Regions from separate parts of the Bradyrhizobium xenonodulans genome, predicted to be linked through region 3. Evidence: predicted binding sites of a transcription regulator. Region 3 holds the regulator's gene; each other region holds the start of a gene.
What was found. Region 3 encodes PhoB, which activates phosphate uptake and scavenging genes when phosphate is short. Its sites were predicted from a motif close to TGTCATNNANCTGTCAT; they were not measured.
Positions count from the first base shown of each region.

Region 1: a site for PhoB is predicted at 1,571-1,587, ahead of ugpB (sn-glycerol-3-phosphate ABC transporter substrate-binding protein UgpB). Genes of this name have one in related genera too.
Region 2: a site for PhoB is predicted at 1,352-1,368, ahead of I3J27_RS16360 (DUF47 domain-containing protein). Genes of this name have one in related genera too.

Region 1 is NZ_CP089391.1:111,833-115,103, forward strand. Features, by position in the region: gene I3J27_RS00495 (CaiB/BaiF CoA transferase family protein) at 1-1,183, shown strand, start outside; gene ugpB (sn-glycerol-3-phosphate ABC transporter substrate-binding protein UgpB) at 1,641-2,957, shown strand; gene ugpA (sn-glycerol-3-phosphate ABC transporter permease UgpA) at 3,006-3,271, shown strand, end outside.
Region 2 is NZ_CP089391.1:3,525,708-3,528,978, forward strand. Features, by position in the region: gene I3J27_RS16350 (branched-chain amino acid ABC transporter permease) at 1-286, shown strand, start outside; gene I3J27_RS16355 (branched-chain amino acid ABC transporter permease) at 288-1,256, shown strand; gene I3J27_RS16360 (DUF47 domain-containing protein) at 1,411-2,055, shown strand; gene I3J27_RS16365 (inorganic phosphate transporter) at 2,066-3,073, shown strand; gene sugE (quaternary ammonium compound efflux SMR transporter SugE) at 3,066-3,271, opposite strand, start outside.
Region 3 is NZ_CP089391.1:7,937,844-7,941,114, reverse strand. Features, by position in the region: gene pstB (phosphate ABC transporter ATP-binding protein PstB) at 1-123, shown strand, start outside; gene phoU (phosphate signaling complex protein PhoU) at 135-851, shown strand; gene phoB (phosphate regulon transcriptional regulator PhoB) at 874-1,581, shown strand; gene I3J27_RS37535 (GcrA family cell cycle regulator) at 1,684-2,196, opposite strand; gene I3J27_RS37530 (aspartate aminotransferase family protein) at 2,651-3,271, shown strand, end outside.

The DNA.
Region 1 (3,271 bases), 450 kb from region 3:
TGCAATGAGCGGGCTGCGCGTCATCGATCTCACGCGCGTGCTCGGCGGTCCCTACTGCACCCAGATCCTCGCCGACCACGGCGCCGACGTGATCAAGGTCGAGCCGCCCGCCGGCGACGAGGTGCGCGACTGGGGTCCTCCGTTCCACGAGGAGGACGCGGCCTATTTCATCGGCATCAACCGCAACAAGCGCTCGATCGGCCTCGACCTCGCCTCCGAGGGCGGCCGCGCCGTGCTGCTCAAGATGCTTGAGACGGCCGACGTCCTGATCGAGAATTTCAAGCCGGGCACGCTGGAGAAATGGGGCATCGGCAACGAGAGCTTGCGCGAAAAATTTCCGCGCCTCGTACACTGCCGGATCTGCGGCTTCGGCGCCGACGGTCCCCGCGGCGGCAATCCCGGCTATGACGCCATCATCCAGGCCATGACCGGCATGATCGCGGCGACCGGCTCGCCGGAGAGCGGACCGATGCGGATCGGCGTGCCACTGGTCGACATCGGCACCGGCCTTTATGCGGCGATCGGAATCCTGATGGCGCTGTCGGAGCGGCAGCGCTCGGGGCTCGGCCAGTTCCTGGAGACCACGCTGTACGAGACGGGTCTCGCCATCATGCATCCGCACACCGCGAACTATTTCATGCATGGCAAGCCGCCGTCGCTGACCGGCAACGAGCATCCCAACCTCGTGCCCTATGCGATCTTCCCGACCAAGACCGACAACATCTTCATCGGCGTCGGCAACGACGGCACCTTCCGCAAGCTCGCCAAGGAGATCGGCAAGCCCGAGCTCGGCACCGATCCGCGCTTTGCCCGCAACAAGGACCGCATCGCCAATCGCGAGGCGCTGCGCGCCGAGCTCGCCGCGGTGTTCAGCCAGCACGAGGCCGAGCCGCTATGCAATCGCCTGCTCGCCGCCGGCCTGCCCGCGGGCCCCGTGCAGAAGATCGACCAGGCCCTCACCAACCCGCACACGATCGCGCGCGGCGACGTCATCGAGAAGGATTGGTACAAGGGCGTGGCCTCGCCGATCCGGCTCGACCGCAGCAAGCCGAGCCTGCGCCGCCTGCCGCCGAAATTCAGCCAGCACTCTCAGGAGGTGCTGGGCGAGTTCGGCTACTCCAAGGCCGAGATCGACGCGATGGTCGAGACGGGCACGGTCTGCGGCCCGGAGCGCAAGCGCTAGAGCGACATAGGCTCAGCGTTGCCGCAACGGCGGTGCGCTCCCTCGCCCGCTTGCGGGAGAGGGTCGGGGAGAGGGTGTCGCCGCAACGGGACAATCCCCCAGAGGATAGAACCCCTCACCCGGCGCTGCGGGACGATGCTTCGCATTGCCCGGAGCGCGCCGACCTCTCCCGCAAGCGGGAGAGGTTCGGGAGACCGGAGCCGCATCGGTTCTACCTCACGCCACTCCACGCCAAGACCCCTCGCTTTCCACGTCCATCTAGCAATGCCGCACTGCGGCGCGGGCACGCAGGTGCACTGCGAACGGAGGAGGCTGTTCGCATCGTCTTCGCCTATTTGACAGCTTCCCTTTTCCAGCGCTTGCCGCTTTCGTTTCGGCCGCTTACACAGTCATGTGAACGTCATATGGCGCTGCTAGCGCAAGCGATCATTTTTGACGGCTGAGGGAGGTTTTCTTGATGGCTCTTCGACACTTTGGCGCGGCTGCCGCGCTTGCAGTCACCGTTGGTTTTGGCGCTTCGCCGGCATGGGCCGCGACTGAAATCCAGTGGTGGCACGCGATGACCGGCGCCAACAACGACGTCATCGTCAAGCTGGCCAACGACTTCAACGCCGCACAGAGCGATTACAAGGTCATCCCGACCTACAAGGGTAACTACGCCGACACGATGAATGCGGGCATCGCGGCTTTCCGTGCCGGCAACGCTCCCCACATCATGCAGGTGTTCGAAGTCGGTACCGCGACCATGATGGCCGCGACCGGCGCCGTGAAGCCCGTCTACAAGCTGATGGCCGACGCCGGCGAGAAATTCGATCCCAAGATCTATCTGCCCGCGATCACCGGCTATTACTCGACTTCGAAGGGCGAGATGCTGTCCTTCCCCTTCAACTCGTCGTCGACCGTGATGTGGGTCAACCTCGACGAGCTGAAGAAGGCCAATGTCGATATCCCGAAGACCTGGCCCGAAACGTTCGAGGCCGCCAAGAAGCTCCACGCCAACGGACATGCCACCTGCGGCTTCTCCGGCTCCTGGATCACCTGGGTCAATCTCGAGCAGCTCTCCGCCTGGCACAACGTGCCGCTCGCCAGCAAGGCCAACGGTCTCGACGGGTTCGACACCAAGCTCGAGTTCAACGGGCCGCTCCAGGTCAAGCATCTCGAAAACCTGGTCGAGCTCCAGAAGGACAAGACCTACGACTATGCCGGCCGCACCAACACCGGTGAAGGCCGCTTCACGTCGGGCGAATGCCCGATCTACCTGACCTCGTCGGCCTTCTTCGGCAACGTCAAGGCGCAGGCCAAGTTCAACTTCACCGCCGTGCCGATGCCGTATTATCCGGACGTCAAGGGTGCACCGCAGAACTCGATCATCGGCGGCGCCTCGCTCTGGGTCATGGGCGGCAAGCCGGCCGACGAGTACAAGGGCGTCGCGAAATTCCTGACCTTCCTCTCGGACACCGATCGCCAGGTCTACATCCACAAGGCCTCGGGCTATCTGCCGATCACCAAGGCGGCCTATGAGAAGGCCAAGGCCGAGGGCTTCTACAAGGACCAGCCCTATCTCGAGACCCCGCTGCTCGAGCTGACCAACAAGGAGCCGACCGAGAATTCGCGCGGTCTGCGTCTCGGCAACATGGTTCAGCTCCGTGACGTCTGGTCCGAAGAGATCGAGCAGGCGCTCGCCGGCAAGAAGACCGCCAAGCAGGCGCTCGACGCCGCCGTCGAGCGCGGCAACACGATGCTGCGTCAGTTCGAAAAGACCGCCGTCAAGTAAGGCGATGAGCGGCAGGCCGGTCGCCCGGCCTGCCGCTCTGCTGACATCATGCAAAAACAGGCCATTTTCCAGTCAAAGCTATTGCCTTACGCGCTGGTTGCGCCGCAGCTCGCAATTGTCCTGATTTTCTTCTACTGGCCTGCGCTGCAGGCGGTGATCCAGTCGTTCCTGCTCCAGGACGCGTTCGGCCTGTCGACCACCTTTGTCTGGTTCGACAATTACATCGAGCTGTTCAGGGATCCCGCCTATTTCGAATCGATCGTCCGGACATTCTTCTTCTCGTTCGCGATCGCGGTCTCGTCGCTGTCCTTCGC
Region 2 (3,271 bases), 3.9 Mb from region 3:
CTACGGTCTCGGCGTCGGTCTTGCCGCGCTCGCCGGCGTGCTCTCGGCGCCGATCAACCAGGTGCGGCCGCTGATGGGCGCCGACCTCATCATCGTGGTGTTCGCGGTGGTCGTGATCGGCGGCATGGGATCGATCATGGGCTCCATCATCACCGGCTTCGCGCTCGGCGTGATCGAGGGCCTGACCAAATATTTCTACCCCGAGGCCTCCAACACCGTCGTGTTCGTGCTGATGGTGTTGGTGCTTTTGGTGAAGCCAACGGGATTGACGGGAAGGGCGGCCTGACATGACAGCCTTGACGGACGACACGCTGCCGGTAGCCCCGCGCGCCATTCGCGACGAAATGATCGTCTTCGTGGTGATGGCGCTGCTGCTGGCCTCGGTGCCATTCAGCGGCATCTACCCGTTCTTCGTGATGCAGGCGCTGTGCTTCGCGCTGCTCGCCTGCGCCTTCAACCTGCTGATCGGCTATGGCGGCCTGCTGTCGTTCGGCCACGCGATGTTCCTGGGAACGGCCGGCTATTGCAGCGCGCATGCGCTGAAGGTATGGGCGCTGCCGCCGGAGCTCGGCATCCTCGTCGGTGTCGCGGGGGCTTTCGTGCTCTCGATCGTCACCGGCTACATCTCGATCCGCCGCCAGGGCATCTATTTCTCGATGATCACCCTGGCGCTGTCGCAGCTCCTGTACTTCATCTACCTCCAGGCGCCGTTCACCCATGGTGAGGACGGCATCCAGGGCATTCCGCAAGGGCACATGTTCGGCGTGTTCGATCTGTCCAAGCCGACCGTGCTCTACTACGTCGTGCTGGTCGGCTTCCTCGCCGGCTTCCTGCTGATCTACCGCATCATCAACTCGCCGTTCGGCGAGGTGCTGAAGGCGATCCGCGAGAACGAGCCGCGCGCGATCTCGCTCGGCTACCGGACCGACCAGTACAAGTTCCTGGCGTTCGTGCTGTCGGGCACGCTGGCCGGCTTTGCCGGATCGCTGAAAGTGTTCGTGGCGCAGAACGCCTCGCTCACCGACGTGCACTGGTCGATGTCGGGCGAGGTCGTGCTGATGACGCTGGTCGGCGGTCTCGGCACCATCTTCGGCCCCGTGGTCGGCGCCTTCGCGATCATCGCCATGCAGCAATATCTGGCAGGGTTTGGCCAGTGGGTGACGGTGATCCAGGGCTCGATCTTCGTGATCTGTGTGCTGACCTTCCGCCGCGGCGTCATCGGCGAAATCGCGCATTACTTCCGGCGGTCGCTCTAAGGCATTGATTTAAAGTCAATTTATCCTCCGCGCGAAAGTGGTGGATGATCCGGCTTCGCGGGCGTGAGGTGACGCACGCGGATCGAAAATGGTCTATGACAGTTTTGTGACGGTCCTTTTGGGCCGGGCCATTTCCAACCGGTAGCCACTTCCCATGATGCGATGGTTTCGCGCGTTCCTGCCCAAGGAAGAACGCTTCTTCGACCTGTTCGACCGCCATGCCCAGACCGTGATTCAGGGCTCGATCGCGCTCCAGGGCATGCTCAACGGGGGCGAGGAGACGCCGGTCTACTGCCAGCGGGTCAACCAGTTCGAGAATGACGCCGACAACATCACCCGTGAGGTGCTGACGGCGGTGCGACGCACCTTCATCACCCCGTTCGACCGCGGCGACATCAAGAACCTCATCACCTCGATGGACGACGCCATCGACCAAATGCAGCAGACGGCCAAGGCCGTGATGCTGTTCGAGGTCCGCAGCTTCGAGCCGCCGATGCGCGAGATCGGCGCGCTCCTGATCGAATGCGCCAACCTGGTCGGCCGGGCGCTGCCGCTGATGCAGTCGATCGGCCCGAACGTCGCGATGCTGACCGCGATCACGGAGGAGCTGGGCAAGCTGGAGGGCCGGGTCGACGATCTCCACGACATCGGGCTGAAGGAACTGTTCCTCAAGCACCGCGACGGCAACGCGATGGATTTCGTCGTCGGGGCGGAGATCTACGACCATCTCGAAAAGGTGGCCGATCGCTTCGACGACGTCGCGAACGAGATCAACAGCATCGTCATCGAGCAGGTCTAGGGGCGGCGCCGTGGATGCTGCGTTGGGTCTTCCCGTCCTGGTCGGACTGATCGCCGTCGCGCTGCTGTTCGACTTCCTCAACGGCCTGCACGACGCCGCCAATTCGATCGCGACCATCGTCTCGACCCGCGTGCTGCGGCCGCAATTCGCGGTGCTCTGGGCCGCGTTCTTCAATTTCATCGCCTTCATGGTGTTCGGCCTCCACGTCGCCCAGACCATCGGCACCGGCATCATCGATCCCTCGATCGTCGATGCCCAGGTGATCTTCGCGGCCCTTGTCGGCGCGATCGTCTGGAATCTCGTGACCTGGGGCCTCGGCATCCCGTCCTCCTCGTCGCATGCGCTGATCGGCGGGCTTGTCGGCGGCGGCATGGCCAAGGCTGGAATCTCGGCGGCGGTGTGGAGCGGATTGTCCAAGGCGGTGCTGGCGATCGTGCTGTCACCGCTGGTCGGCTTCCTGCTGGCGATGGTGCTGGTCGCAATCGTGTCCTGGGCCTCGGTGCGCTCGACGCCGTTCGCGGTCGACCGCGCCTTTCGCATCCTGCAATTCGCCTCCGCCTCGCTCTATTCGCTCGGCCATGGCGGCAATGACGCGCAGAAGACGATGGGCATCATCGCCGTGCTGCTCTACTCGCAGGGCCATCTCGGCAGCGACTTCTCGGTGCCGTTCTGGGTCGTGCTGTCCTGCCAGGCGGCGATGGCACTGGGCACGCTGATGGGCGGCTGGCGCATCGTCCGCACCATGGGCCTGCGCATCACCAAATTGACCCCGATGCAGGGCTTTTGCGCCGAGACCGGCGGCGCCGCGACGCTGTTCATGGCGACCTTCCTCGGCGTTCCCGTCTCGACCACCCACACCATCACCGGTGCCATCGTCGGCGTCGGCGCGGCCCGCCGCGTCTCGGCGGTGCGCTGGAACGTGGCGAGCTCGATCGTCTATGCCTGGGTGATCACCATCCCGGCCTCGGCCATCGTCGCAGCGCTGACCTGGTGGGCGGTCCAAATCTTCGTCAGGTAACGAATTTCAGTCCGGCAATACCGGCGACGATCAGGCCGATGCTGGCAAGGCGGAACGCTGTGGCCGGCTCGCCGAACAGGATGATGCCGAGTGTCGCAGTGCCGACCGCGCCGATCCCGGTCCAGACCGCATAGGCGGTTCCGACGGGCAGTGATTTGAGAGCTATCCCGAGCAGGATGACGCTGCCGGCCATGGCCG
Region 3 (3,271 bases):
GTCTCCGACAAGACCGCCTTCATGTATCTCGGCGAGCTGATCGAGTTCGACGACACCAGCAAGATCTTCACGTCGCCGACCGACCGGCGCACGCAGGATTACATCACCGGCCGGTTCGGCTGAGGAGACGGGACATGGGTTCTGAACATACCGCAAAAGCCTTCGACACCGACCTCCAGGAACTCACTCGCCTGGTCGCGGAGATGGGCGGCATCGCCGAGCGCATGATCGTCGATTCCGTCGACGCGCTGATCCGCCGCGACGTCGCGCTCGGCCAGCGTGTCGTCGCCATCGACGCCGAGCTCGACGCGCTCCAGAAGAAGATCGAGGAGCGCGCCGTGCTGACCATCGCGCGCCGCCAGCCGATGGCGGTGGACTTGCGCGAAATCGTCGGCGCCATGCGCGTCGCGACCGATCTCGAGCGCATCGGCGACCTCGCCAAGAACATGGGCAAGCGCGTCGCGGCGCTGGAGACCGATTTCCATCCGCTCAAGCTGTTCCGCGGCCTCGAGCACATGACCGACCTCGTGCAGCAGCAGGTCAAGTCGGTGCTGGACGCCTATGCCGCGCACGATCTGCCGGCGGCGATGGCGGTGTGGAAGGGCGACGAGGAAGTCGACGCCATCTGCACCTCGCTGTTCCGCGAGCTCCTCACCTACATGATGGAGGATCCGCGCAACATCTCGTTCTGCATCCATCTGATGTTCTGCGCCAAGAACATCGAGCGTATCGGCGACCACGCCACCAACATCGCCGAGACCGTGTTCTACATGATCGAGGGCCAGGCGATCACCGACAAGCGGCCGAAGGGCGACATGACGACGTTCGCCACGACGGTCCCGAATACTTGAAGACTTAAGGAGCGACGACACCATGGGCGCACGCATTATGGTGGTTGAGGACGAGGAAGCTCTCACCGAGCTTCTCCGCTACAACCTCGAAGGCGACGGCTATGACGTCGAGACGGTGATGCGCGGCGACGACGCCGACACCCGCCTCAAGGAGCACATTCCCGATCTGATCGTGCTCGACTGGATGCTGCCGGGGCTCTCCGGCATCGAGCTGTGCCGGCGGCTTCGCACCCGTCCCGAGACCAAGCAGCTCCCGATCATCATGCTCACCGCGCGCGGCGAGGAGAGCGAGCGGGTGCGGGGACTTGCGACCGGCGCCGACGACTACATCGTCAAGCCGTTCTCGGTGCCTGAGCTGCTGGCGCGCGTGAAGGGCCTGCTGCGGCGCGCAAGCCCCGAGCGGCTCGCCACCGTTCTGGCCTACGGCGACATCGAGCTCGACCGCGACAAGCGCCGCGTGGCGCGCTCGGGCCGGCCGATCGATCTCGGCCCGACCGAATACCGCCTGCTGGAGTTCTTCCTGGAGCATCCGGGCCGCGTGTTCTCGCGCGAGCAACTGCTCGACAGCGTCTGGGGCCGCGACATCTACATCGACGAGCGCACCGTCGACGTACATATCGGCCGCCTGCGCAAGCTGCTCAATCTCGGCCGCGAGCAGGACCCGATCCGCACCGTCCGCGGCGCCGGTTACGCGCTGGACGACCGGTTTGCCAAGGCGGAGCAGACGTAAGGCCGGCTGCAAGCAGGCAAATAAAAAGCGCGCCGGGTGGCGCGCTTTTCTTTTTCTCGCTCGTCCTGGTTTGTGCCGGAACGATGTCGTCTGGTGCAGTGATCAGCGCGGACCCGGCTTCGGTGCCGCGCGGCGGCGATCGGCGGCCGGCTGATACGCAACCCGCGAGTGCTGGGCGCAATAGGGCAGGCCCGACAGCGCCTTGCCGCCGCAGAAGAAGAAATCCGGGCTCGAGGGATCGCCGACCGGCCAGTGGCAGGTCGCCTCGTTCAATTCCAGCAGCGACAGCCGCTGGCTCATCGGCACCACGTTGTCGTAGGTAACAGGTTCGGCCTCGACCTCGACCTCGAAGGCCTGCGCCAGCGCGGTGTTGCCGCGCGCGATCGGGCGGCTCACCCGCATCATGTGCTGCGCGGGACGCGCCTTGCGCGGCCGGGGCGCAGCAGACGAGGGGCTCTTGGCGCGGCCGGACAGACCGAGCCTGTGCACCTTGCCGATCACGGCGTTGCGGGTGACATTACCGAGCTCTGCCGCGATCTGGCTGGCCGACAATCCGGCCTCCCAGAGCTTCTTCAGTTGCTCGACGCGATCATCCGACCAGGTCAAAACCGTCATTGCACCCTTTCCTTCGCCGCGCGCCAGCCACCCTGGGGCTGCACTGCGAATGCCTAAGCCTCGAAAAACCCGTGCCGCCAGAATCCCTTAAGGCTCGCCGGGCACCGAGAGCCGCCCGAACGTTTACGCCGGTACATGAGGACTTAGAGATCAGAACTTCCGCACGAGATGTCGTATCTGACAAGCCAAACGCTACAATATGGCGTGACTCACGCGCAAGAGTCCGCCGACTCGCTTCCACATGTTCCGTGGCCAAAATCCCGCAAAATCGTCACCGCAAGACTACGGATTCAGCGTTTCGCGAGGCTTTCCGGCCGGCATTGACACCCGTCTTGCCAAGCATAAGATGCTCCCGCGTGCCGCCCTTAAAAGGCGGCACGTTTCGTTTTCCGGGCCGGTTGATGGTGCGTTGCGCAATGCACGCTCACGCCGTCCGCAACATCAAGTGACCGTCATGTCTAACAGCGCAGCACCGCATTTGCTCCCCGTTTTCGCCAGGTCCGACCTCGGTTTCGAGCGCGGCGAAGGCTGCTGGCTGATCGCGACCAATGGCGATCGCTATCTCGATTTCACCTCCGGCGTCGCAGTGAACGCGCTCGGCCATGCCCATCCCGCGCTGGTCAAGGCGTTGCAGGAGCAGGCCACCAAGCTCTGGCACATGTCGAACCTGTTCCAGAGCCCGGACGGCGAGAAGCTTGCTGCGCGTCTGTGCAACGAGAGCTTTGCGGACTTCGTGTTCTTCTGCAATTCCGGGGCGGAGGCGCTGGAGGGTGTGATCAAGCTGGTCCGCCATCATCACTTCTCCAAGGGGCATCCGGAACGCTATCGCATCATCACCTTCGAAGGCGCCTTCCACGGCCGCACGCTGGCAACGCTCGCCGCGACGGGATCTGCAAAATATCTCGAAGGCTTCGGTCCGCCGATGGACGGCTTCGACCAGATCCCGCACGGCGACATCGAGGCCGTGAAGAAGGCGATCGGTCCGCAGACCGCCGGCATCCTGATCGAGCCGATCCAGGGCGAGGGCGGTGTGCGCTCGGCAACGCCCGCCTTCCTCAAGGCGCTGCGCCAGCTC